Regions from separate parts of the Pararhizobium gei genome, predicted to be linked through region 2. Evidence: riboswitches for the same ligand, from Rfam matches in the RefSeq annotation. Region 2 holds a riboswitch; each other region holds the start of a gene.
The links. Region 2 has a riboswitch for cobalamin ahead of PY308_RS14240 (CbtB domain-containing protein). Riboswitches for the same ligand answer to the same signal wherever they lie in the genome.
Positions count from the first base shown of each region.

Region 1: another riboswitch for cobalamin. It lies ahead of cobU (bifunctional adenosylcobinamide kinase/adenosylcobinamide-phosphate guanylyltransferase); the one in region 2 lies ahead of PY308_RS14240 (CbtB domain-containing protein).
Region 3: another riboswitch for cobalamin. It lies ahead of PY308_RS06310 (aromatic ring-hydroxylating oxygenase subunit alpha); the one in region 2 lies ahead of PY308_RS14240 (CbtB domain-containing protein).

Region 1 covers NZ_CP119409.1:2,688,003-2,695,825, reverse strand. The annotation lists gene PY308_RS13175 (ABC transporter substrate-binding protein) at 1-822, opposite strand, end outside; gene PY308_RS13170 (cobyric acid synthase) at 1,574-3,028, shown strand; cobalamin riboswitch at 3,072-3,469, shown strand; gene cobU (bifunctional adenosylcobinamide kinase/adenosylcobinamide-phosphate guanylyltransferase) at 3,623-4,147, shown strand; gene cobW (cobalamin biosynthesis protein CobW) at 4,151-5,215, shown strand; gene cobN (cobaltochelatase subunit CobN) at 5,415-7,823, shown strand, end outside.
Region 2 covers NZ_CP119409.1:2,926,651-2,934,473, forward strand. The annotation lists gene fhuF (siderophore-iron reductase FhuF) at 1-421, shown strand, start outside; gene PY308_RS14225 (ABC transporter substrate-binding protein) at 385-1,542, shown strand; gene PY308_RS14230 (DUF3426 domain-containing protein) at 1,609-2,136, shown strand; gene PY308_RS14235 (putative bifunctional diguanylate cyclase/phosphodiesterase) at 2,249-4,015, opposite strand; cobalamin riboswitch at 4,222-4,484, shown strand; gene PY308_RS14240 (CbtB domain-containing protein) at 4,530-4,706, shown strand; gene PY308_RS14245 (CbtA family protein) at 4,882-5,652, shown strand; gene PY308_RS14250 ((2Fe-2S)-binding protein) at 5,657-6,508, opposite strand; gene PY308_RS14255 (glucoamylase family protein) at 6,538-7,823, opposite strand, start outside.
Region 3 covers NZ_CP119409.1:1,347,074-1,354,896, forward strand. The annotation lists gene PY308_RS06300 (L-threonylcarbamoyladenylate synthase) at 1-440, opposite strand, end outside; gene PY308_RS06305 (DUF6656 family protein) at 562-1,167, opposite strand; cobalamin riboswitch at 1,522-1,719, shown strand; gene PY308_RS06310 (aromatic ring-hydroxylating oxygenase subunit alpha) at 1,837-3,087, shown strand; gene PY308_RS06315 (FAD-binding oxidoreductase) at 3,089-4,186, shown strand; gene PY308_RS06320 (hypothetical protein) at 4,275-4,442, opposite strand; gene PY308_RS06325 (DUF982 domain-containing protein) at 4,722-5,027, shown strand; gene PY308_RS06330 (beta strand repeat-containing protein) at 5,089-6,756, opposite strand; gene PY308_RS06335 (glycoside hydrolase family 25 protein) at 6,948-7,823, opposite strand, start outside.

The DNA of each region.
Region 1 (7,823 bases), 240 kb from region 2:
CATCGCGACTTCGGCCTTTTCGGCAAAGCCCTTGGTAACGATGGTGTAGACTTCGGACGTCGGATAGCCGTTGACCTTGGGGTCGGGGCAGTCGGTCACGCTGGTGCAGCGATCCCATTCAGCCTTGTCCGTCTCCATGCCAAAGCCGAGCTTTGTCATCTCGTATTTGCCGAGAATAGCCGTCGGTGCCCAATAATATCCAAGCCAGCCGGCCTTCTTTTCGTAGGCGTTGGCGATAGAACCGTCCAGGCCGGCTGCCGAGCCCGTGTCGACCAGCGTGAAGCCGGCGGCATCGCCGTCGATCGCCTTGTAGAGATTGGTGGTGGAAATCTGGCAGCTCCATCCCGCCGGGCAGTTGAAGACGGCGCCTTTCGACGAATCTTCAGGCGCGGGGAACAGGTCGGGATGCTTGATCGCATCCTGGACGGTCTTGATATCCGGATGGGCATCGGCGAAATATTTCGGAACCCACCAGCCCTGTACGCCACCGTCGCTGAGGATTTCCGCAGCCTGGATCAACCGGCCTTCCTTGACGGCCGCATCGAGCGGGACGCGCAGCGAGTCCATCCACATTTCCGGGGCGACGTCCGGTTGGCCTTTTTCGTTCATCGAGGTGAAGGTCGGCATCGTGTCGCCGACGACGAGAGACGCGTTGCAGCCATAGCCATTGCTGAGGATGAAGGCATCGACCTGCGCGGCTACGCCAGCGGAAGCCCAGTTCATTTCGGCAATGCTGACATCGCCGCAATCTGCGGCCTGAGCCGAACCGGCCATAGCATAGACGCCGGCGGCGAGGATGGTGGAAGCGAGAAGCTTCTTCATGATTTAAGACCTCCCAGTCTTAATGCAGCCAAAAAATCGGGGCCGGCCAGAATACTGCTTGCCCTGGCGGCCATTGCTCAAGTCGAAGCGAGGGGCTGTTTGGCGAGGTCGCCGTATTCCCCGCTGCCACGGTATCCGGAGGTTTGTCTGCTTGCTTTCATCGCATGTCAGCCCTCTCTCTTGCCGTATGGGTAAGCCTAGATATTCTTAGGAAGAAATCAACCTCTCCCTTGTCAAACGGCCGTGATGACAGCCGTCGCTCTCATGGCACCTGGCGTGCAAGCTGTTGAAATATATAGCTGTGCGCGAAATTTTTGTGCAGATGCGTGACGATTGGCCGAAAAAACGGTCCGCACTCATAGGCTTTCAAGAAAGCGCGGCTGATTGCAGACGGATTCTGTTCAGTCTACGCCGTCCCGGATTTTTTCGGCATTTAAAAAAAAATCGAAAAAATCGCGAATTCACCTTTGCTTAAGGTCTTAATAACCATCCGGTAACGCCTGTCAGGCTAATTGTTCCCTGCGGCAGCAAACACTGCCGCCCGACCGGATCAGGTACTGCGTCCCGGATCGGCGCTTTCTTCGGGTGTACGCCGGAGAGCCGGATTGTCATGGCAAGCCGCACGGTTTCGTTGAGGAACCGGTGCGGCTTTTGCGTTGAACATCTGTCATCATACTGGTTGCGTCAGCAAAAAGCGTCGCCGGATTGCGAAAGGGACGACTTCGGGCGGATGCGGTGCTAGAGGATCGGCATGGCAAAAAGGATCATGCTTCAGGGGACCGGCTCGGATGTCGGGAAAACGGTGCTCGTGGCGGGGCTGTGCCGCCTGATGGCCAATCGCGGCGTCAAGGTCGCGCCTTTCAAGCCGCAGAATATGTCGAACAATGCCGCCGTCTCCGATGACGGTGGAGAGATCGGGCGCGCCCAGTGGCTGCAGTCGATGGCGGCGCGGGTGCCGTCGTCCGTGCATATGAATCCCGTTCTCCTGAAGCCGCAATCGGAAACCGGCAGTCAGGTCGTCGTCCAGGGCAAGGTCGCCGGACAGGCGAGGGGACGGGACTATCAGGCGTTGAAGCCGAAACTGATGGGCGCCGTCCTTGAAAGCTTCGAGCAGGTGAGCCGGGGCCGCGATCTTGTTATCGTCGAAGGTGCGGGGTCGCCCGCAGAGATCAATCTTCGGGCCGGCGACATCGCCAATATGGGCTTTGCGACCCGCGCCGGCGTTCCGGTGGTTTTGGTCGGCGACATTGATCGTGGCGGTGTCATGGCCTCGCTTGTCGGCACGCATACCATCCTGACGGACGACGATCGCCGCATGATCAGCGGCTATATCATCAACAAGTTTCGAGGAGACGTGACGCTTTTCGACGCGGGGATCGATGCGATCCGCGGCTTTACCGGCTGGCCGTGTTTCGGTGTCGTCCCATGGCTGAGAAGCGCCAAGCGTCTGCCGGCCGAGGATTCCGTCGTTCTGGAACGGCTGACGCGCGCCAACGGCCGGGCGCTGAAAGTGGCGGTTCCCGTCCTTTCCCGCATTGCCAATTTTGACGATCTCGATCCGCTGGCTGCCGAGCCGGAGGTCGATCTCGTCTTCGTGCCCGCCGGTGAACCCATCCCGGACGATGCGGGGCTGGTGATCATTCCGGGCTCGAAAGCGACAATTTCAGACCTCGCCGATGTGCGGGCCAACGGCTGGGATCGCGATCTGCAGGCCCATGTTCGGCGTGGGGGCCATGTCATCGGTATCTGCGGCGGCTACCAGATGCTCGGCCAGTGCGTCCGCGACCCGCACGGCATCGAGGGCAATGTCGCAGAGCTTGCCGGTCTGGGCCTTCTCGCTGTCGAAACGGAGATGGCGCCTGAAAAGACCGTTCGCAACAGCAGTGCCCGCTCGGCGGTTTTCGATGTGGTGCTGGAGGGGTATGAAATTCATCTCGGACGCACGACCGGCCCGGATTGCGCCAGTCCGATGGTCCTCATCGACGGTCGCGCGGACGGCGCTGTCTCGCCGGATGGCAGGGTGAGCGGAACCTATCTGCACGGGCTTTTCGCCAGCGACGCCTACCGCGCCGCCCTTCTCAAGAGCTTCGGCATCGAGGCGGGCGGACAGAACTATCGCCAGTCTGTTGACACGGCGCTGGACGACGTCGCCGTTGAACTCGAAGCCGTTCTCGACCCGGGCTGGCTTGACGGGCTGATGCCCTGATCGCCGGTTCCGCTCTCGATTGACAGCTTCCGCCAGAGGGCCTAATCATCGATGATTGGATGGTTCCCGTGCCGGTTTCCGGCTCGGGAGTAAATGGGAATGTGGAGGAGTGGACCCAAACCGGGCATTCTTATCGCAGCCGACCCCGCGACTGTAGAACGGTCAGGGTTCGCCATCCGGGAAAGCCGTCGTTTCCACCGGCCGCATGGTGCGGCGGCGCAATCTGCGGTCCAACCGGAAAAGCCACTGGAGTTGCAGTGCGATCAGCCGGGGCCGGACGCCTCTCACTCTACGAATCGTCCACCTCTTCGTTCTGCCCGTCGATTGCAGTCCTGCAATATGGCGTCAAAACTCCGGGAAGGCGAGGCGGACCCGTTCGGGCCTCAGAGAGAGGTTCGTGACGCCGTGAGCCAGGAGACCTGCCATCCGCAGGGCCCCGTCTTCGCCAGGGGTCCGCCCGACCCAGGGAGAGATACTCCCGATGCCAGCACGGAGGTTGTCATGGCTCTATCATCCCGCTCACGCGGCTTGCCCTTCATCTCGCGGCCCGCGGCTTGCGATCCCTCCGGCATGTGCTGAGGCCGGTATAATTTCATGACATCGATTGCAGCAGGATCCATGCTGGTCCTCGGCGGCGCCCGTTCCGGCAAATCGGCATTTGCCGAGCAATGGATCGTTCGGTCGGGTCTGGACAGGCACTATGTCGCGACGGGGCGGGCTTGGGACGACGAAATGCGGGCAAGAATAGCCCTGCACCGCGACAGCCGTGGCCCTGATTGGCAGACGCATGAGGAGCCGCTCCATCTTGTTGAGTGCCTGCACAGGATCGATGCGTCCGGACGGGCTGTTCTCGTCGATTGCCTGACCCTGTGGGTGACCAATCTGATGATGGAGAACAAGGACGTAACCGCGGAATTTGAAGGGTTGGCGGGCTTTGTCACGCAAGCGCAGGCCAGGCTCGTGTTCGTGTCAAACGAAGTCGGTCTCGGCATCGTGCCGGACAACCGCATGGCGCGCGATTTTCGCGACCATGCCGGCCGGTTGCACCAGATCATTGCCGCGAGATCTGCGGATGTCTATTTTATCGCGGCCGGATTGCCGCTGAAAATGAAGGGTTGATCCATGACCACTGCAAAGTCCGCCCAGGGTAAGATCCCGGCGACCGTCATCACCGGTTTCCTTGGCGCCGGCAAGACGACGATGATCCGCAACATCCTACAGAATGCCGGAGGGCGCCGGATCGCCCTGATCATCAACGAGTTCGGCGATCTCGGTATCGACGGCGACGTGTTGAAGGGGTGCGGCGCTGAGGCCTGTACCGAAGACGATATCATCGAACTTACCAATGGCTGCATCTGCTGCACCGTGGCCGACGATTTCATCCCGACCATGAGCAAGCTGCTCGACCGCCCGGACCGGCCTGACCATATCATCATCGAAACCTCGGGCCTTGCCTTGCCGCAACCGCTGATCGCCGCCTTCAACTGGCCGAACATCCGCAGCGAAGTGACCGTCGACGGCGTCATTACCGTCGTCGACAGCGCCGCCGTGGCCGCTGGCCGTTTCGCCGACGATCACGACAAGGTCGATGCGCTGCGCGTCGGCGACGACAATCTCGACCATGAAAGCCCAATCGAGGAACTGTTCGAGGACCAGCTGACGGCGGCCGACCTGATCATTCTCAACAAGACGGACCTGCTCGATTCGGTCGAGTTGGCTTTCGTTCGCAGGGAGGTGTCGTCGCGCACCAGCCGCAAGCCGACGATGATCGAAGCGAAAAATGGCGAGGTTTCCGCCGCCATTCTTCTGGGGCTGGGCATTGGCACGGAAAGCGACATTGCCAACCGCAAGTCGCATCACGAGATGGAGCACGAGGCCGGCGAGGAGCATGATCACGACGAATTCGACAGCTTCGTCGTTGAACTGGGTCCGCTTGCCGATCCCGCCGCTTTCCTCGAAAAGCTGAAGGTTGTCATCGCCACGCACGACGTGCTGCGTCTGAAGGGGTTTGCCGATGTGCCGGGCAAGCCGATGCGGCTTTTGATTCAAGGGGTCGGCACGCGCATCGACCAGTATTTCGATCGCGCCTGGGCTGCTGGCGAGGTGCGCCGGACACGGCTCGTCGTCATCGGCCTGCATGACATGGATCAGGCTGCCGTACGGGCTGCGATTGAAGCGGCGGTTTGAAATTGATGTGGGCGTTCGCGGATTACCCCCCTCTGTCACTGCGTGACATCTCCGCCACAAGGGGGGAGATCGGAAGGCAGCGTCGTCCGATCTCTACCAAAGCCAAGGCTGTGCTTAGGGTTGCCGCAATCGATCTCCCCCCTGGTGAGGGAGATGTCCGACAGGACAGAGGGGGGTATTGCTGCCCCCGGAGGCCGTCATGCACCTTCTCCTAGCCCAGAAGGGCACCATCACCGATGGCGAGGAGGCGATTGATCTCGGTCAGTCTCCCGCCGACGTCCTGTTTCTGTCGGCCGCCGATACCGAGCTGTCCTCGATCGCTGCCGCGCACCGGACCCGACAGGGCGGCGCAACCCTGAGGGTGGCAAGCCTGCTCACGCTCAAGCATCCGATGTCCGTCGATACCTATGTCGAGCGCACCGCGCGGCATGCCCGGCTCATTATCGTGCGTCCGCTCGGCGGCGATAGCTATTTCCACTATGTGTTGGAAGCCCTGCATGCGGCTGCGGTGACAAACAGGTTCCAGATCGCGGTCTTGCCGGGTTGCGACAAGCCCGATCCGGGTCTTGAGCGGTTTTCCACGGTTTCCGCAGACGACCGCAACCGGATGTGGGCCTATTTCACCGAGGGCGGTGCCGACAATATGGGCCGGCTGCTTGGCTATGGCGAGGCGCTGATCGACGGCTCGGAAAAGCCGGAACCCGCAGCGCCCTTGCTGAAGGCAGGCATCTGGTGGCCGGGTTTGGGCGTGATCGGGGTCGAGGCGTGGAGGAAAGCCATCGGGTTTGGTGTCGCCGGAGAGGCACCCCCCTCTGTCAGCTTCGCTGACATCTCCCCCTCAAGTGGGGAGATTGACCAACTGCATCAGTCGCAGGTCGATGTTGATATTCGTAAAAGTGAATGGGGAAAGCCGGGGCGCGCTGCATCGATCTCCCCCCTTGTGGGGGAGATGCCCGACAGGGCAGAGGGGGGTAAGCCCACCCCGACCGCGGCTATCGCTTCCACGCGTCCCGTCGTTGCCCTTTGCTTCTACCGTGCGCTCGTCCAGAGCGGCGAAACCAGACCTGTCGAAGCCCTGATCGCGGCCCTTGCGGCCGAAGGCATGGCGGCGCTGCCGGTGTTTGTGTCCAGCCTCAAGGATCCGGTGTCCGTCGGCACGTTGGAGGCGATCTTTGCCGATGTGCCGCCGGATGTGGTGATGAACGCCACCGGCTTCGCGGTTTCGGCACCGGGCGCCGACCGCAAGCCGACTGTGCTGGAGAGCAGCGATGCGCCGGTGCTGCAGGTGATTTTTTCGGGCTCTTCCCGTGCCGCCTGGCAAGCCTCGGCGCAGGGGCTGATGGCGCGAGACCTCGCGATGAACGTCGCGCTGCCGGAGGTCGATGGCCGCATCCTGTCGCGGGCGGTGTCCTTCAAGGCCGCAGCGGTCTATGACAGCGCCGTCGAGGCCAACATCGTCGGCCATGAGCCCGTGACCGACCGTGTTGCCTTCGCAGCGGCACTCGCCGCCAACTGGGCGAAGCTCCGCCGCACCGCTGCCGGCGACCGCCGTGTTGCGATCATTCTCGCAAATTATCCGAACCGCGACGGGCGTCTCGGCAATGGCGTCGGCCTCGATACACCTGCCGGCACCATCGAAGTGCTGAAGGCCATGGCCGCCGCCGGCTACGGCATTGATGATATTCCAGCGAGCGGTGACGCGCTGATCGACCACCTCATGCGCGGCCCGACCAACTCCGTCCGCGTCGATTGCGACATCCGCGAGACGTTTTCACTTTGTGATTACAACAGCTTCTTTGCGTCTCTTCCGGTTCAGATTCAGAATCAAGTGCGTGACAAATGGGGTGAGCCGGAGAGCGATCCCTTCTTCCGACACGGCTGCTTTGCCCTGCCGCTGGCGCGCTTCGGCAGGACGCTGATCGGTATCCAGCCGGCGCGCGGCTACAACATCGATCCGAAGGAAACCTATCATTCGCCTGATCTCGTGCCGCCGCATGGCTATCTCGCCTTCTACGCCTTCCTGCGGCAGGACTATGGGGCGCATGCGATCATCCACATGGGCAAGCACGGCAATCTCGAATGGCTGCCCGGCAAGGCGCTGGCCTTGTCCGAGACCTGTTATCCGGAAGCTGTCCTCGGCCCGATGCCGCATCTCTATCCGTTCATCGTCAACGATCCGGGCGAGGGCACGCAGGCCAAGCGCCGCACCAGCGCCGTCATTATCGATCACCTGACACCGCCCCTGACGCGTGCCGAATCCTACGGCCCGTTGAAGGATCTGGAGGCGCTGGTCGATGAATATTACGATGCGGCCGGCGGCGATCCGCGCCGATTGCGGCTTCTGAGCGGTCAGATCCTCGATCTCGTTCGCGATATCGGCCTCGATCAGGATGCCGGGATCGAACAGGCTGATGGTGAGGACAAGGCGCTCGAAAAGCTCGACGCCTATCTCTGCGACCTCAAGGAGCTACAGATTCGTGACGGCCTGCATGTGTTTGGCGTGGCTCCCGAGGGACGTCTGCTGACCGATTTGACGGTGGCACTTGCACGGGTGCCGCGCGGGCAGGGCGAGGGGCGCGACATGAGCCTGCAGCGGGCGATTGCGCGG
Region 2 (7,823 bases):
CCCCTGCGCCCTCGGGCTCCCCCACGAAGGGGACTGGAGCGAGGGCGACGACCTTCTGGCCCTTATGCCGCCACTGGTCGGCCGCCATCTCTCAGATGTCGTCAGCCAATTGAAGGGCCATGCAGGGCTTGCGCCCAAACTCTCCTGGAACAATGCCGCCGTCTACATCGATTACGCCTTCAACGCGACGGAACGGAACCCCTCGCAGGACGGCGACGACTGGGCCTCGCGTGCCCTGTTCGAACAGCAGCAGCTACCGGATGGCTCGGCCAATCCCTTCCTCGGCTGCCTGCGCCACGAGGTGCAGGGCGGCCAGACCCTTTGCCGGCGTAAGGTCTGCTGCCTGCGCTATCTGCTTCCCGGCGTTCCCAGCTGCGGCGAGCTATGCGCCCTCCCAGCCCAAAGAAAGCAACGAATGTGAAACGGTTTCTCGCCCTGACGCTTGGTCTCTTTGCCGCTCTCCTGGCTTTTGCCCATGCGCAGGAGCCCGCAGCGCAGGGACATTGGCCGATGACACTCACCGACGGCATCGGCCGGGAGGTGACGATCGCGAAGAAACCCGAAGCCATCCTTCTCGGCAGCGGTTTCAATCTGGTTGCCCTGTCGCTCATTCATCCCGATCCGGTCCGTCTGCTCGCCGGCTGGTCAAGCGACCTGCAACGGGACAATCCGGAGATATACAAGGATTTCATCGCCCGGTTTCCGGCCCTTGCCGATGTTCCTGTTATCGGCGATGGCACGGGAGACGGCCTGTCCTTCGAAACTATCCTGTCACTGAAGGCCGACCTCGCGATCATGGCGAACTGGCAGGCGGACACGGAACTCGGCAAGCGCGCGATCGACTACCTGGAATCAACCGGCGTGCCGGTCTTCGTCGTTGATTTCAACAGCGACCCCCTGAAAAACACTCCGTCAACCATGCGCCTCCTGGGCAGGATTCTTGAGCGCGAGGCGCAGGCAAATGCCTTTGCCGACTTCTATGAAGTCCATCTGAAGCGGATTACCGACCGCGTCGCGGCTGCGCCCGAGCCCGGCCCGACAGTGCTCATGCACGCTTTCCCCGATCCGGACCGCTGCTGCTTCGCCTATGGCGCAGGCGGGTTGGGCGAGTTCATCGGCATCACCGGCAGCCGCAACATCGCCGACCGGAACATGCCCCGCCAGGGGGGCCTCGTCAGCGGTGAATATCTGATTGCGGCCGACCCAGAAGTCTATATCGCCACCGCCTCGCCGGGCGGAACCTATAGCGGCTTCTCTATCGGCCCCGGCGTGACGGCGGACGAAGCGCGACGAACGCTCGGCGAAGTCGTCAAGAATCCGACGCTGGCCAATCTGTCGGGTGTCCGTAATGGCCGCGTCTTCGGAGTGTGGAATTTCTTCAATGCCGTGCCTTTGAATATTCTTGCCGCCGAAGCTTTTGCGCGCTGGCTGCGCCCTGAACTGTTTGCCGATGTCGATCCGAACGCGAGCCTGACCGAGATCAACGAACGCTTTGCGGCAGTTCCCTTCGAAGGATCCTATTGGATCAGCCTCAATCCCTGAACCAAACTGCCGCCCATGCCTTCCATCCGGCGCACCCCCAGCTTATATAGAGAGGGGAGAATTTGAATGATTTGGATCATTGCCGCGGTCGCAGGATTGCTGATCGTCTATTCCGCACTGCGCTGGTCGCGTTTCAGGCGTTTTGCCGAACCAGTTTTGAGCATACTCGTTGCCCTGGCTCTCCTGTCCGCATTTCTCGTGTGGTGGCGGGAGGGCGGCTCGTCGGGCACCACCGATACACCGCCGCCATTCAGCCAGGCCCGGCCGGCTGTGCAGCCCGAGCAGATCCAACTCGAGAACATCGTTTTTACCCGCAATCGAACGACAGATATGAGCTATCGCGTGACGGGGGTCGTTTCAAACAGGAGCGCCTACGCTCTCGACTACTTCCGCCTCTCGGTCGCCCTCCAGGATTGCCCGGCAGCAAGTTGCAAGAGTATCGGCGACGACACGGCGCTGGTTCTCGCCCGGTTGCTTCCGGGCCAGAGCCAGCCGTTCGAGACCTTCTTCACTTTCCCCAACCCCTATGGCGTGGAGCCCGTCGCGCCGAATTGGTCCTATAGGGTGACCGATGCCAGCGGACGTATGCCCTGATTTCCTCAGGCTATTGTGGCGAGTTTCGCCAGGTCGGCGCGGATCGGGATTGCCGAGGAGCCACGACCCGGGCAGGATGACATCGAAGATTTCGAGGCCAGCACTGCGATCGTCAGGGAGGAGGAACAAGACCCGATACTTGGCTCTCTTTCAACCTGGCAAGCATATCGTCACCAGAAGCGGGGTACGCGATGGCATAGCCCTGCAGGATATGACAGCCGAGCCGCGCCAGTATCTTTGCATGTTCAAGCGTCTCGACACCTTCCGCCACGACTTCGATATTCAGCGCCTTGGCTATATCGACAATCGACCGGATAAGCCTCTTCTGTTCGCGGGACGTCGTTACCGGCATGACAAGGCGCCGGTCGATCTTCAACCGCCGCGGCTTTACCCTGATGAGCCCGATGATCGAGGCATGGCCGGAACCGAAATCATCGATTTCGACATCGATGCCCATCGCCTTCAGGGCCGCCACATTGGCAAGGATCCCGTCTTCACTGTCATCGAGGAAGATCGTCTCCAGGAGTTCGAACGACAGCGTGTCCGGCTCGATATCCAATTGCAGCAACTCGTCGATCAGCGGCGGATCCGCCAGGCGCGCGCCGGATACGTTCACCGCGATCCTTGGCACCCGGACACCCTGCCGCATCCATGACTTTCGATCGTTCAACGCGGCTTTCAGGATCGCCGCATCAAGTTCACCCATTTTTCCGAGATTTCCGGCGATGGGTAGAAACTCCCCGGGCAGAAGCAGGCCCCGCTTCGGATGGCGCCAGCGGGCGAGGCACTCCAGCCCAACAATCTGGCGTGTCCCTGCATCGACCTGAGCCTGATAGAACGGGACGAACTCGCCTTTTTGGAGACCGCGTTCGAACTGCCGGGCGATGCGGCGCTCATCGGCGATCTCAGCCTTCAATTGCGCGGAGAATACCTCCACCCTTCCCCGGCCAAGCCGTTTGGCGCGGTGAAGGGCAATGTCCGCCTCCGGCAGAAGGTCCGACATATTATCCCGGCTCGCACAGGCGATACCAACGGACGCGCCGATCAAGATGACCTCGTCAAGGTGCCGCACGGTCTGTCGCAATTGCAGGACGACACGGTTGGCAATGGTCTTGAGATCATCCAGCCTGGCATAATTGGTGAAGAGCACGGCAAATTCATCGCCACTGATCCGCGCGACAAATGTACTCTCCGGCAAAATCGCCCTCAAGCGGGTCGTGGCGTCCTTCAGGACTTCGTCGCCCCCGGCGTGACCGGCAGTGTCGTTGACTTGCTTGAACCGGTCGAGCCCGACATGCAGGACAGCCAGTTTCTCGACGCTGTCATCCCGCGAAAGTTCGCCAAGGTAACGGTCGAACAGGCGCCTGTTTGGCAGGCCCGTCAGATAATCGTGGTCCGCAGCATATTCTATTCGCCGCGTACTCGCCTCAAGCGCGACCGCGCGCGCTTCGGCAATGGCAGTCTGCCTTTGCAGTTCATTGTTAAGTTTCACATCGGAGGTCACATCCCATTCGACGCCGATGAAGATAATTTTTCCACTTTCCTCGAAGCAATGCGCCCGGGAACGCAGATTTCGGATCTCCCCATTTGGCAGCACGATCCGGTATTGCGAATGATAGGTTTCCCGTCCCTGGAGCGCAGCGTCGAAATCCGCAAGCGCTCTCTCCCTGTCGTCAGGATGGACACTGTTTGTCCATATATCGGCATTAACGCAGCCGGCCATGCCTTCTGTGCCGTAGAGCCGATGCATCTGCAGATCCCAGATGACTTCATCGGTCTGCGTATCATGCTCCCACACCCCGATTTGCGAGGCATCGAGGGCCAAGCCCAGCCGACGAAGAATATTCTGGAATTCCTGCTCGGTCCTCGCAGCCTTCATTGGATTCTCTGTGAGCAGTACAGCGCCATATGAACGCTGTTTTCATATATGATGAAGAAAAATAGCATAGCCCGCGGGAAACCGTGAGCGGCAAACTGCAATTACAGACGTTCACATTCAACTATTTGTATCTTCGATGTCCTGATGGGCGAATGAGGTGCTGCGGGCAAAGCTCGGCGAATTGACACGCATTGCATGACATCATAATCATTCATGGATCAAACGGTTCTCGTGAAAGCGAACGCTTTCAGGGAGTAAACGGGAATGTGATGGATGGACCCGTTCCGGGCATCCCAATCACGGCCGACCCCGCGACTGTAGAGCGGTTAGAAGCTGTCATGCCGGTAATACGGCAAAAGCCACTGTGGTAATGGCCCTGCGCCTGAACCTTGGGAAGGCGAGAAAGCTTCGTTGGTGCAAAGCACCTGACGCCGCGAGCCAGGAAACCTGCCGGTTGATGAAGGGCATAGGGCCCATATGGTGGGATATCCCACGCGCCATCACGGAGGTTGTTATGGCAACGACGACTGCTTCGAGCATTTCGCTCTCTCTCAACGACCGCATCACGGCTGGAATCATCGCTCTCCTGGTTGGCGGTTTTCTGGTTTTTGGAGCCGGTCTCGCGAATTCGGCTGTATTGCACGATACAGCCCACGACGTTCGCCATTCCTATGGTTTCCCCTGCCATTGACCCCCTGATGTGAAAGACCCTGCGTCTTTCACCTTGCGGCAAACCGGCTTGTACCCTGCGGTACAGTGTGCCGATCGCGTCCCGGTGACCGACCTGGGCGCGTTTTGCCATGGCATTTTCTGTGCGAAGCCGGTGCGCAGGCGCCTCTCCGCTCGTCTCAACCGGGGAAACTGAAATGATTATCAAAACCATCATGGCCGCCTTGGTGGCTGGGCTGATTGCCGGCGTTTTCACGACGGTGGCGCAGTCGGCCCGTGTCGTGCCGATCATCCTTCATGCGGAGGAATACGAGGGGAAGGAACCCTCTGCGGAACAGCCTGCAGGCATCGACGGACATCACCAGCAGTCGTCTCTCGGGACAGCGTCCGGCTTTCACGGATTGATGGCCGCACTGTCTCCTGTCACTCCGGCCTTTGCGCATGAAGGCGAGCATGACGAAGGTAGTGGCATCATGTTCGGCATGAGCCGCTTCACCGGAACGCTGTTTGCCAACCTGGTAGCCGGAGCCGGCTTCAGCCTGCTTCTGACCGCCGCCAGCCTCTTGAGCGGCTACCCGGTAACAGTGCGAAACGGGGTGCTATGGGGTGCCTGCGGCTGGCTTGCCGTGCATCTCCTGCCAGCGGTTGGGCTTCCGCCGGAGCTGCCCGGTTTCCCGGCGGCGGACCTCCAGCAACGCCAGATCTGGTGGGTGGCGGCGGTTGTTCTCTCCGTAGCTGGCCTGCATCTCCTGGTGCTTCGCACCGAGATCGCCTCAAAAATTGGCGGCCTGGTGTTCATTGCCATGCCGCATGTCTACGGCGCACCGCAGCCTGTGGATATGTCCAGCACTGTTCCGGCCCTGCTCGGTGCGGAATTCGCCGTCGCAGCCCTCGCCACGGCGCTCGCCTCCTGGCTGTTTCTCGGCTTCGTTACGGGCTTGATCAACGACCGTTTTCTGAAGGCATAAGCCGTTATCGACCGCCTGCGCCTTCGAGATGCGCGCGCAGGCGGTCTTTTCGCGTCCGTTCGTCCAACAGCACGCAGACGTCGCAAAAACGCCCGTCTTTCGTGCGGTAAAAGAGGCAGCAACCGCTGCGCAGCCGGAAGAAGCGGCCGCTGAGAATACCTTCGATATTCGTTTCTACATATTCAAAATGGACGTCGAACGACAGCGGCGATCCGGATTTGCGGACAAGGGAGCGGGCAAGCCCCATCGCCCGTTTCTCATCGCAGAGCGCGATGCCGACATCAAGAAATGCCCCGGTAAGGCCATCCGCAGCAAGCCGCCACAGCGCTGTCGGCGACAGCCCGCTTCGGCTGGCTATCGTATTCACGACGGGGCGAAGGCCTGCAACGAAACCATCGTGAAACGCCGCCAGCGGATCCGAGCCGCTTGCGAAATCGCTGAAACAAAAGTGGAGGCGGCGGGCATCCGCCGGTCGATTTTGTAAGGTCTTTTCGCCCAAAGGCTCGAACCTTACAGCGAGCGTCGATGGATCGAGATCAATCACCCGGCCCGTTTTGAGAAACAGCGCCCCCACAGCAATGCTGAGATGGTGGCTGTAGAACGCCATGAGATGGGCGCCACGGACCCGGTCGTCCATTCCGGCTGCAAACTGGGTCTGGTAGCCCATCAATACCTCGACGAACGCACCTTCAGGATCCCAGGCTTGGTCAGCATTTTCAAAACGGCTAAAGCTCGTCCGTTGGGACAGGGCGACATCGGGGAAGCGCTCGGCCTGCCAGGCAAGCGCTTCACTCAGGTCATCGCCCGAGGGAAATGACGGCTTGTCGCCGAAATCCGCTTGCTCTGCCAAATCCATCGACCATCCGTTTCGAAGACCCGTTTATCTCAAAGCCAGCCGTCCGAAAACCCGGCGACTTTCAAACCCCGTGCCATCACGGGATGCTCGCGCATCCGTCTCCAGAACAAGCCACTGCGATGGTTTTCGATCATCATCACCAGAAGGCCCTGGTCAAGACCAATGATCCGGCTGTTGAGCCAGCCCTCCGATGTCTTTGACGGAATGCTCGGGTTGAAGCTCCCGACAAATTGCCCGTTTTCAAGCACGCCCGGATAGGCCGCAATGATGTTGCGCGTCGCAGAGATCGCCGCCTCCGGCGCGTGGGCGACCGAGGCCAATGGCGCCCAGGGGGCAACAGTGCCGTCATCCGGCCCGAGTGGCGCTCCCCGCGCCGCATAACCTGAAAAATCCTGCCGCCTGCCGTCATAAAGGCGGCGCGGTCGTAGCGGCCCGTCACAAGCCGTCAGTCCCCAAAGATTCGGCCCATAACCGGCAAAACGTCCGGGATTTCGGATCGCATACGCCCTTTGAACCGAGATGGCCCGGCAGGTGTTCTCGAAATAATCGGTCTGCTTTTGCCTCATGGGCGCGTCGCGAATGCCACGAAAATCGATCCAGGCCTGCGAAAACAGGTGCGTGAACAGGGGACCGGCATAAAGGAATGGCCGATCATCCACCGTCATCCAGTCGAAATGACGCGTAAACGCATCATAGCTTTCCTTGCCGATCGGAAAGGACGGCGAAGCGAGCGCCAAAACATAGAGAATGTGCGCCTCGCTGTAACACGTCCAGTGGTAGGGCAAAAATCCACTACGGGGCTTCCAGGCCAGCCACAGGGCTCCCTGCCCATCCGCCGCCCAGGCCCAGTTTGCGCGCGCGTAAAGCATGGCGGCAAGCGAGCGGATTTCCGCCTCAACCGGATCGTTCTCTTCAAAATAAGCTGCGGCTGTCAGCATGCCGGCAATCAGGATGGCGCTGTCGATCAGCGACAACTCGCTGCGCCAGGCGCGGGCTCCCGTCCTCATGTCGAGAAAATGATAGTAGAGGCCCTTGTATCCCGTTGCGTCGCGGTCGCGACTTTGTGGGCTTTGCGCAAAAAATCTCAAGGTGGAAAGCGCTCGTCCCGCTGCATCTGTGCGCGAGATCCAGTGTCGTTCGACCCCGGCCGCATAAGCCGACAGGCCAAACCCCGTGGCGGCGATGCTACAGGGCGAACCCGGCTGGGAGGTGTCGGCAATCAGCCCATTGTCCGGGTTCGCGTGGTCCAGAAAGTATTCGAATGCGGCTTTCTGGAGCCGGTCGATGAGCGCAGTATCGCTATCATTCTTCAGAA
Region 3 (7,823 bases), 1.6 Mb from region 2:
CCGGAAGTGTTGGCGCTCGGTGCGGCAAGCGGCTTGCCGTATCTCTCGATAACCCGGCGGGAAAACCCGTCCGGCATGCGGATCCCCAGTGTATCGAGGCCGGCGGATGCCAGCGGATGCACGCCGCTCTCTGGCTTCATCGGCAGGATCAGCGTCAGCGGCCCTGGCCAGAAAGCCTCGGCAAGCGCCAGTGAAATCGGATCGAAAACAACATGGCGGCGCGCCATGTCGAGATCGCAGACATGGCAGATCAGCGGGTTGAAGCGCGGTCGCCCCTTCATTTCGTAAATACGGGTGATTGCATCGGGATTGGTGGCGTCCGCCGCCAGGCCATAAACCGTTTCCGTCGGGATCGCCACGGGCAGGCCCATGCCCAGTGTGTCGCAGGCCCCCGTCAGGGCGCGCTCCGGTTCCGTCCGTGTATCGATGATCAGGGTCATGCAGCTTCCAAAGTCGCGGCTACGCGCTCTTCGGTCTCTTTACAGGGCATTGCCGAGCCTTGCCAAGCCATTTTGGCCGCGCCGGCAAGCAAGGAGATTGCCAACCGATGTCCGGCGCCGGTCAGAGGCTGTTGATGATCCGGCGAAGCTGCTCGTTGCGCGCGCCGAGCAGCAGCACGTTCTTCAAGGCTTCCTTCGGCTCGGCGGTGCGAAACAGAAGCCCGTTCTCGTGGACCGACCTGTTCAGGATCAGCTTGCCCGCGTCGCGATCCATCTCGGTCGCAACGGCGAAATACATCCGGGAATAGCCGATCTTGACGCTGTCGAAGAACTGCTCGTCGTCGCCGATCTCCGAGAAGAAATTGGCGATGTAGAAGGACCAGCGGACATCGTTGAACTGGGCGAATTTCGTGCGCGCCGTCGTGACGTGGCAATAGCCCAGATGTGGCCGGCCCTGAAGAGTGCGATGGAAGACCACCTTGGGAAAGCGGATCGAGGCATGGAAGGCGTTGATCCGTTCATGGGTGACGGTCGCTGCCGCCTGCAGCTTGCGCCCTGTGCGTTCGGCCACTTCCTGATGTGTGAGATAGCGCTTTTCGTCCGCGTGCCATTCCGGCCGGTGCCGATTGATACGCCCGGTGCGCAGGAATTCTGTATGAACCGCGATTTTCGGCGGCGGAGCCGTTTTCGCAACTGCAGCGGCGTCGAAATATCTCAAGTTTGACATCGGCCTGAACCCGGATTTTGCTGGGTATGCGGGGATCATATACCACGGCGTCATAATCCCCATAAAACTACATGCTTAGGGTTAATGGGACCTTTCCATAGGTAGCCGGGCATGATGGTGCGAGGCTTTCGCCGGAGCCGGAAGAACAGGCCCCGGCCATGTCGCAAAATGACCCGAGTTTTGCAGAACCGGCACGCCGTCGCCGCTAAAACGGGCATCTGCCTAAATAACGAAAAATATCGTTGTTTCTGCTTAGAAAATGACCAGCGATCACAGCCGCAACCGCTCTATTTTCTTGTCGCCTTTCTGGAATCGGATGTCGCTTTCCAACGGCTGTTTTGACGCGGCGCAGGATTAGATGGCAATACTCAAGGTGCTGCCTTTACAGGGAGGGCGGAGAATTGGGAAGCCGGTCGAAATCCGGCGCTGCCCCCGCAACGGTGGTGGAGCGAAACCCGGCAAAAAAGTCACTGGAGAGATCCGGGAAGGCGCCGGGAAGGTCTGACAAGACAGCTCCAGAGCCCGGAAACCAGCCTTGTTTGTGAAAAGATGTCTTGGTTGCGGCGGGCAGCCGGAGAGTGAACCAGTTTATCCACGCGTTCTCCCGGCGCGGCGGCGGTTCCTTTCCTTGGCTCGCGGACCACAAGTGGCGAGCACAAGGAAACGACGATGGATCTGCGCAGCGAAGTCCTCCGCAAATTGAAGAACCGCAAGGACGGGCATAGCCTGGAGCAGGCCTTCTACACCGATCCCGATCTTTACAAGCTCGATATGGAGCAGATCTGGTACAAGGACTGGCTTTTCATCGGTCATGACTGCGAAGTGCCCAGGGCCGGTAACTATTTCACCGTGCAGGTGGGCGCCTATCCGGTCGTCGTCGTGCGGGACCGCCAGGGCGTGGTGCGCGCCCTGCATAATTCCTGCCGGCATCGCGGGTCGCGGGTCTGCGCCGGGCAGAAAGGGTCTTCCGCCAAGCTCGTCTGTCCCTATCACCAATGGACCTACGAACTCGATGGCAAGCTCATTTATGCGCGCCAGATGGGCGAGGATTTCGACAAGGGCCAGCACGGCCTGAAGCCCATCCACTGCGAAACCATTGGCGGCTATATCTTCATCTGCCTTGCAGACGAGGCGGCGGATTTTCAGCCGATGCGCGACATGGTCCTGTCCTATCTCGCTCCGCACAATCTGAAGGATACGAAGGTCGCCTTCGAAAGCACCATCATCGAGAAGGGCAACTGGAAACTCGTCTGGGAAAACAACCGCGAGTGCTATCATTGCGCGGCCAACCATCCCGAGCTCTGCCGCACCTATCCGGAAGCGCCGACCGCAACCGGCGTGCAGGGCGCCAAGGACGATCCCGTCATCGCAGCCCATTGGGCAAAGTGCGAAGCGGAAGGTCTGCCGAGCGAATTCAGGATGTCGGCCACCGGCCAGTTCCGCGTTGCCCGCATGCCACTGATCCAGGAAGCCGAGAGCTACACCATGTCCGGCCGTCGTGCCGTCCAGCGCCAACTGTCGGACGATGTCAGCCAGAGCCATATCGGCACCTTGCTGATGTTCCATTATCCCAGCACCTGGAACCATGTTCTGGCCGACCATGCCATCACGTTCCGCGTGCTGCCGCTCGGGCCTGAGCTGACTCAGGTTACGACCAAGTGGCTCGTCCACAAGGATGCGGTCGAAGGCGTTGACTACAACCTCGATGAACTCACCCATGTCTGGACCGAAACCAACGATCAGGACCGCCAGATCGTCGAGGAGAACGCTTTCGGCATTCGCTCGCCAGCCTATCAACCCGGTCCCTATTCGCCGGACCATGAAGGCGGCGTGATGCAGTTTGTCGAATGGTACACGCGCTTCATGGCTGATCGCCTTAAGGGCAGTTCGGTCGCCACTCCTCTGGTCCGGGTTGCCTGATATGACGATTGCCTCAACTTTCCGGCATTTCGACGAGTTGCAGCCGTTCAACGACCGGCAGCAGCTTCTGGAATGCATTTCCGTCACCCATGAAGCCCCTGATGTCATGACCTTCGGCTTCAAGGCTGATCGGGACAGCTGGTTCCGCTACTTGCCCGGTCAGTTCGTCACGCTGGAGCTACCGGTAAAGCCCGATGATCCGGTCATGCGCACCTATACCCTGTCATCAACGCCCTCACGGCCCTTTACCATTGCCGTTACCGTCAAGGCGCAGGCATCGAGCATCGGCACCCGCTGGATGTTCGAAAACCTGAAGCCCGGCATGAGGCTGAAGGCTTTCGGCCCGCTCGGCGATTTCTCCTTCGTCCGGCATCCCGGCGAGAAATACCTGTTTATTTCGGCCGGTTCCGGAATCACGCCGATGATGTCGATGACCCGCTGGATGGCCGATTGCGCCCCCCAGACGGACGTCACATTCCTGTCCTGCGCACGCCAGCCGGACGATCTGCTGTTTCGTGCCGAGCTCGAAAATCTTGCTGCGCAGATGCCGCGCCTCAATCTTGGTTTCATCGTTGAAACCCACGCCCCGCGCCATGGCTGGCACGGCCTGCGCGGTCGCATCGAGACGTCCAAGCTGGCCTTGCTTGCACCTGATTTCCGCGAGCGCACCATCTTCTGTTGCGGGCCGGAGCCTTTTATGCGCGGCGTCAAGTCCATGCTCGAGGGCGTCGGTTTCGATATGGGGCGCTATCACGAAGAGAGCTTCCAGCCTGCGGCGGCACCGGCGGCAGAAGAGCTTGCCATTCGGGCAGGGGCCGGCGACATCGATCTTCAGGCCGTCTCCACGGTCACCTTCACCATGGCTGGCAAGGAGGCCAAATGCCAGCCGGGCCAGACCATCCTGCAGACGGCGCGGTCAGCCGGGGTGCGCATCGGCGCTGCCTGTGAAGGTGGGCTTTGCGGCACCTGTCGGGTGATGAAAATTTCGGGCGACGTCGAGATGAGCCACAATGGCGGCATCCTCGACGATGAGATCGAGGAAGGTTACATCCTCGCCTGCTGTTCTCGCCCCCTTGGAGATGTCCAGATCGAGGCGTAGTCCATTTTCAAGAGCCATTCCGGCGCTCCTCGCTGCCGGAATGGCGGCCCGCCCTGACCGAGGCGGGACCGTCAGCGGACGGAAATTCTTAGTAAGGGACGCGCAGGCCGCCACCGCCGCTTGAAGCGGAAAGATCGGGCTGCGGATAGGCGCCCTGATACTGCGCATAAGTCGTGTTGCCCGCTCCGGTGCTCGCACATCCGGAAAGAGCGATCAGTGTGACCGCGGCTACTGCCATCAAAGACCCAAGGCGCATGTTTTTCTCCAATCAAGTTCGTCGGCTAGCCGACAGATTTCAAGCGGACACTGACCCAAATCCGGGGCGATGGCAAGGCGAGGCGAGGCGGGATAACGCAACAGGTCGCTCGCACTCAACTACGGTCCAGTTGAATTTTTTCAAGGGCCACCGGAAGCGCGTCCGGGAACACAGGGATTTTTTTCGACTCTGTCCGGAACGACTCTTGAAGACAAAAATCCGCGACCGATATCCTTTCCACACGTGCGAACTGGCGGTCGAAAATGGAGGAAAAACGAGATGACAATTCGCGATATCCCCTGGACGCATCCCTTGAAAGTCCGGCTGCAGAACGGCCTTGAGCGAACCTTCTGCAGTGTGCACGAAGCTCTTGATTTCCTTGAAAACGAATGGCCCCTGAAAAGAGGCGAGCGGTATGACCGGGCCGTCACCGCCTGCCGACGGGCGCTGAACCGGATGACACCGGCCGCAGTAGCGCGTGAGGCATTCATTGCCGCTTGCCTCGAAGCTGGCATGCCAGCCGTCGTCGCCGCTCCGCTACCTTATGCACGCACGGCCAGCGGACCGGCCGGAGCGGTGGCCTGATCCATCGCTTCGAATGCCGGCCATGCAGATACTGTCGCTGCTCGAAACGGCCTGATATCGGTCAGAAAAGAAAATCGCCCGCGTCGAGTGCCGCGAGCGTCACGTTCTTCAACAGAATGCTGTCGCCGTTCAGTCCGTTGATGAAAACGTCACTGCCGCTGCGGGTCATATGATTGCTAACCAGATCGGCATAGCTGGTGATGCTGTCGAGGCCGCTGAGGTCGAGGCGGTCGTGGATCGATCCCGTCGCCGCAAAATCGGTTATGATGTCCTTGCCATCGCCCTTGTTGAACACAAACTGGTCGGCGCCGGCTCCGCCGGTCAGGATATCGGCACCGGCATGGCCCCAGATCATGTCATTGCCCGAAAGGCCGTTGATCGAGTTGGCCGCACTGTTGCCGTGAAGCTGGTTGGCCAGTCCGTTACCAGCGGCATTGATGGCGGCGGCGCCTGTCAATGTGAGGTTTTCGAAATTGGCTCCGAGCGAGAGCGAAACCGACGATTTGACAAGATCGGTGCCGCCATTGGCGAGCTCCGACAGCTTTATGGAAGAATCGCTTACCAGGTAAATATCGTTGCCGCTGCCACCACTGACCGTGCCGTTGACCTTGCCGCCGGTGCCGTCGAAATAATCATTGCCGCCCCCGAGCTGGATCGAGCCCGTGATCGTGCCGCTGTTGAAGACGGACTGGACGCCGCTGCCGCCGAGGAAGGCCATGGATTTTGCAGAAATCAGGCCCTTGTTGTGGAGGCTCGACCCCGAGGCGTCGGTGAAATCGATGACGACCGCTCCTGCCGTCGTCCCGGTGATGGTGCCGTGATTGGTCACGGCCGCGCCGACACCCGACAGCTTGATGCCGCCACCTGCCGTTATCGTCTTGTTGTTGGTGATGATGGCCTCGTCGGCAGAAACGACGATCGCATAGCCGGAGGCCGTAATCAGCCCGTCATTGGTCAGGATCGCTTCGTCTCCGGTGATCGCGACTGCCGCCGACCCGCTGCTGATCGTACCGCTGTTGGTGACGATGGCCTCGCCACCGGCTGCCTTGATCGCATAGTCCGTGGCTGACTGCGCCTTGCCGTCATTGGTGATGATGGCGGCTGATCCGGAGGACAGGATCGCCGTGCCCTTGGCCGTCACCGTTCCATGGTTGGTGATCAGTGCTGAAGCGCCCGTCGAATACAAAGCCGTCGACGTTTCCGAACTCAGTTCGCCATTGTTGGTCACCGACACGTTTCCGCCACTGGCACGGACGGCGACCATCTTTGCCGACGTGGTGCCGTGATTGATGATGCTGGTGTTTGTCCCGGAACTGACGATGGCAGATCCCTCGGACGAATCGATCAGGCCGGAGTTAACGATCCGTGTGGCATTGCCCGACGCCGCAATGGTCGTCAGACGGGCTTCGATCGTGCCGGCATTGATGATGTCGAGACCGCCGCTGAGGACCAGCCCCTCTTCGCCGCCGGATACCCTGCCGGAACTGCTGACGACAAACTGGCTTGTCCGGTCGACGAGGCCAGTCTGGCCGAAGCGGAAAACCGCTCCTGTCGTGGATGTGACGATGCCGTTGATATAAAAGTCGCGGTTGGTGGCGCTGCCGGTCGCAACGATGCTGTTTGCCGACGCAGCGAATGTCACACCCTTGTTAAGGATGAACTCGCTGTTCGATCCGAGGACCGAGACCGGGGTCGACCGGTTGCTGCTGATTACAATTTTCGTTGCCATCGGCTCGTCTTTGCTGGGAAACGGTTTTGTCCGGCGTCGCGACGACCTTTCGGCCGGGCTGCTTGACGCTGCGTGGGAACATCAGGAAGCTATCTTATGATTGGCCACCAATAGCAAGGACATATGGGATACAGCCAGCAGCAATCGTCCGACATCCTTGCCAAAAGATTGCGGTCGCGGCTCAAGTATCGTTAGCGGGCGGCGATTTCGCTGGTTTTGCGGTCAATCGATCCCGTCAGGGTGAGATCGATGCCGATCCCCGTTCCCGCCGAGGCGCTGCCCCTCCCGTTGGCGATCAGCAAGGGTTTCGGGAAGGGTTTTTCGGGAACGAGTTCGCCCTTCGCCCAGATGCTCTTCAGTGTTTCGGCGTCCATCGCTGCAACATTGACGTCGATATCCCTCAACGTTCCGGCAACGCGATAAGGGCAGCGCCGCTTTCCGCAATTGGAAGCCGAGGAGAATTGCCACAACGTGTAGCTGTCCCAGTTGCCCATTGGAAAGACACCCTTGATGCCGGGCTTGTAGCGGGCATACCAGAGCGGCAGCCGCGATAGCACGGGAAAGCGGTCGCGGTTCGCCGCAATATATTTTGCCGTGGCGTGGTTGGTGTAAAGGGTCGGAAAACGGCCGGTTCTTGCCTTGATATGTCCTGCAAAGATCCCGGCATCGTCCAGGGACATATATTTTTCCGCGTCGATGCCTTCAATGTCGAGCACCATCATTTCGTCGTCGCGCGGTTCGGCATAGTCGAGAAAATGATTGGCCTGATCGATCGGATTTCCCGGCCGGGCGAGGTGATAGGCCCCCCAGAGCAGGCCGTTGGCACGGGCGATCAGGCGGCGGGTCTGGTAGAGTTCGCGGCTGACGGCATATTTGCGCCACATCGTCTTGCAGTGGGCGACAGTATCGCCGCGGTGCCCGGCCGTGCAGGAAAAGCTTTCCGGCAGTCCATCCGATGATTTCGAAATGAAGCCGGCGATCCGCTTGTCCTCAAGCATTTTCTCCCAGTCGATGATGTTCAGTTCGTAGGCGTCGATGACGAGCGCATTCGCCGGCGTTGTCCAGGG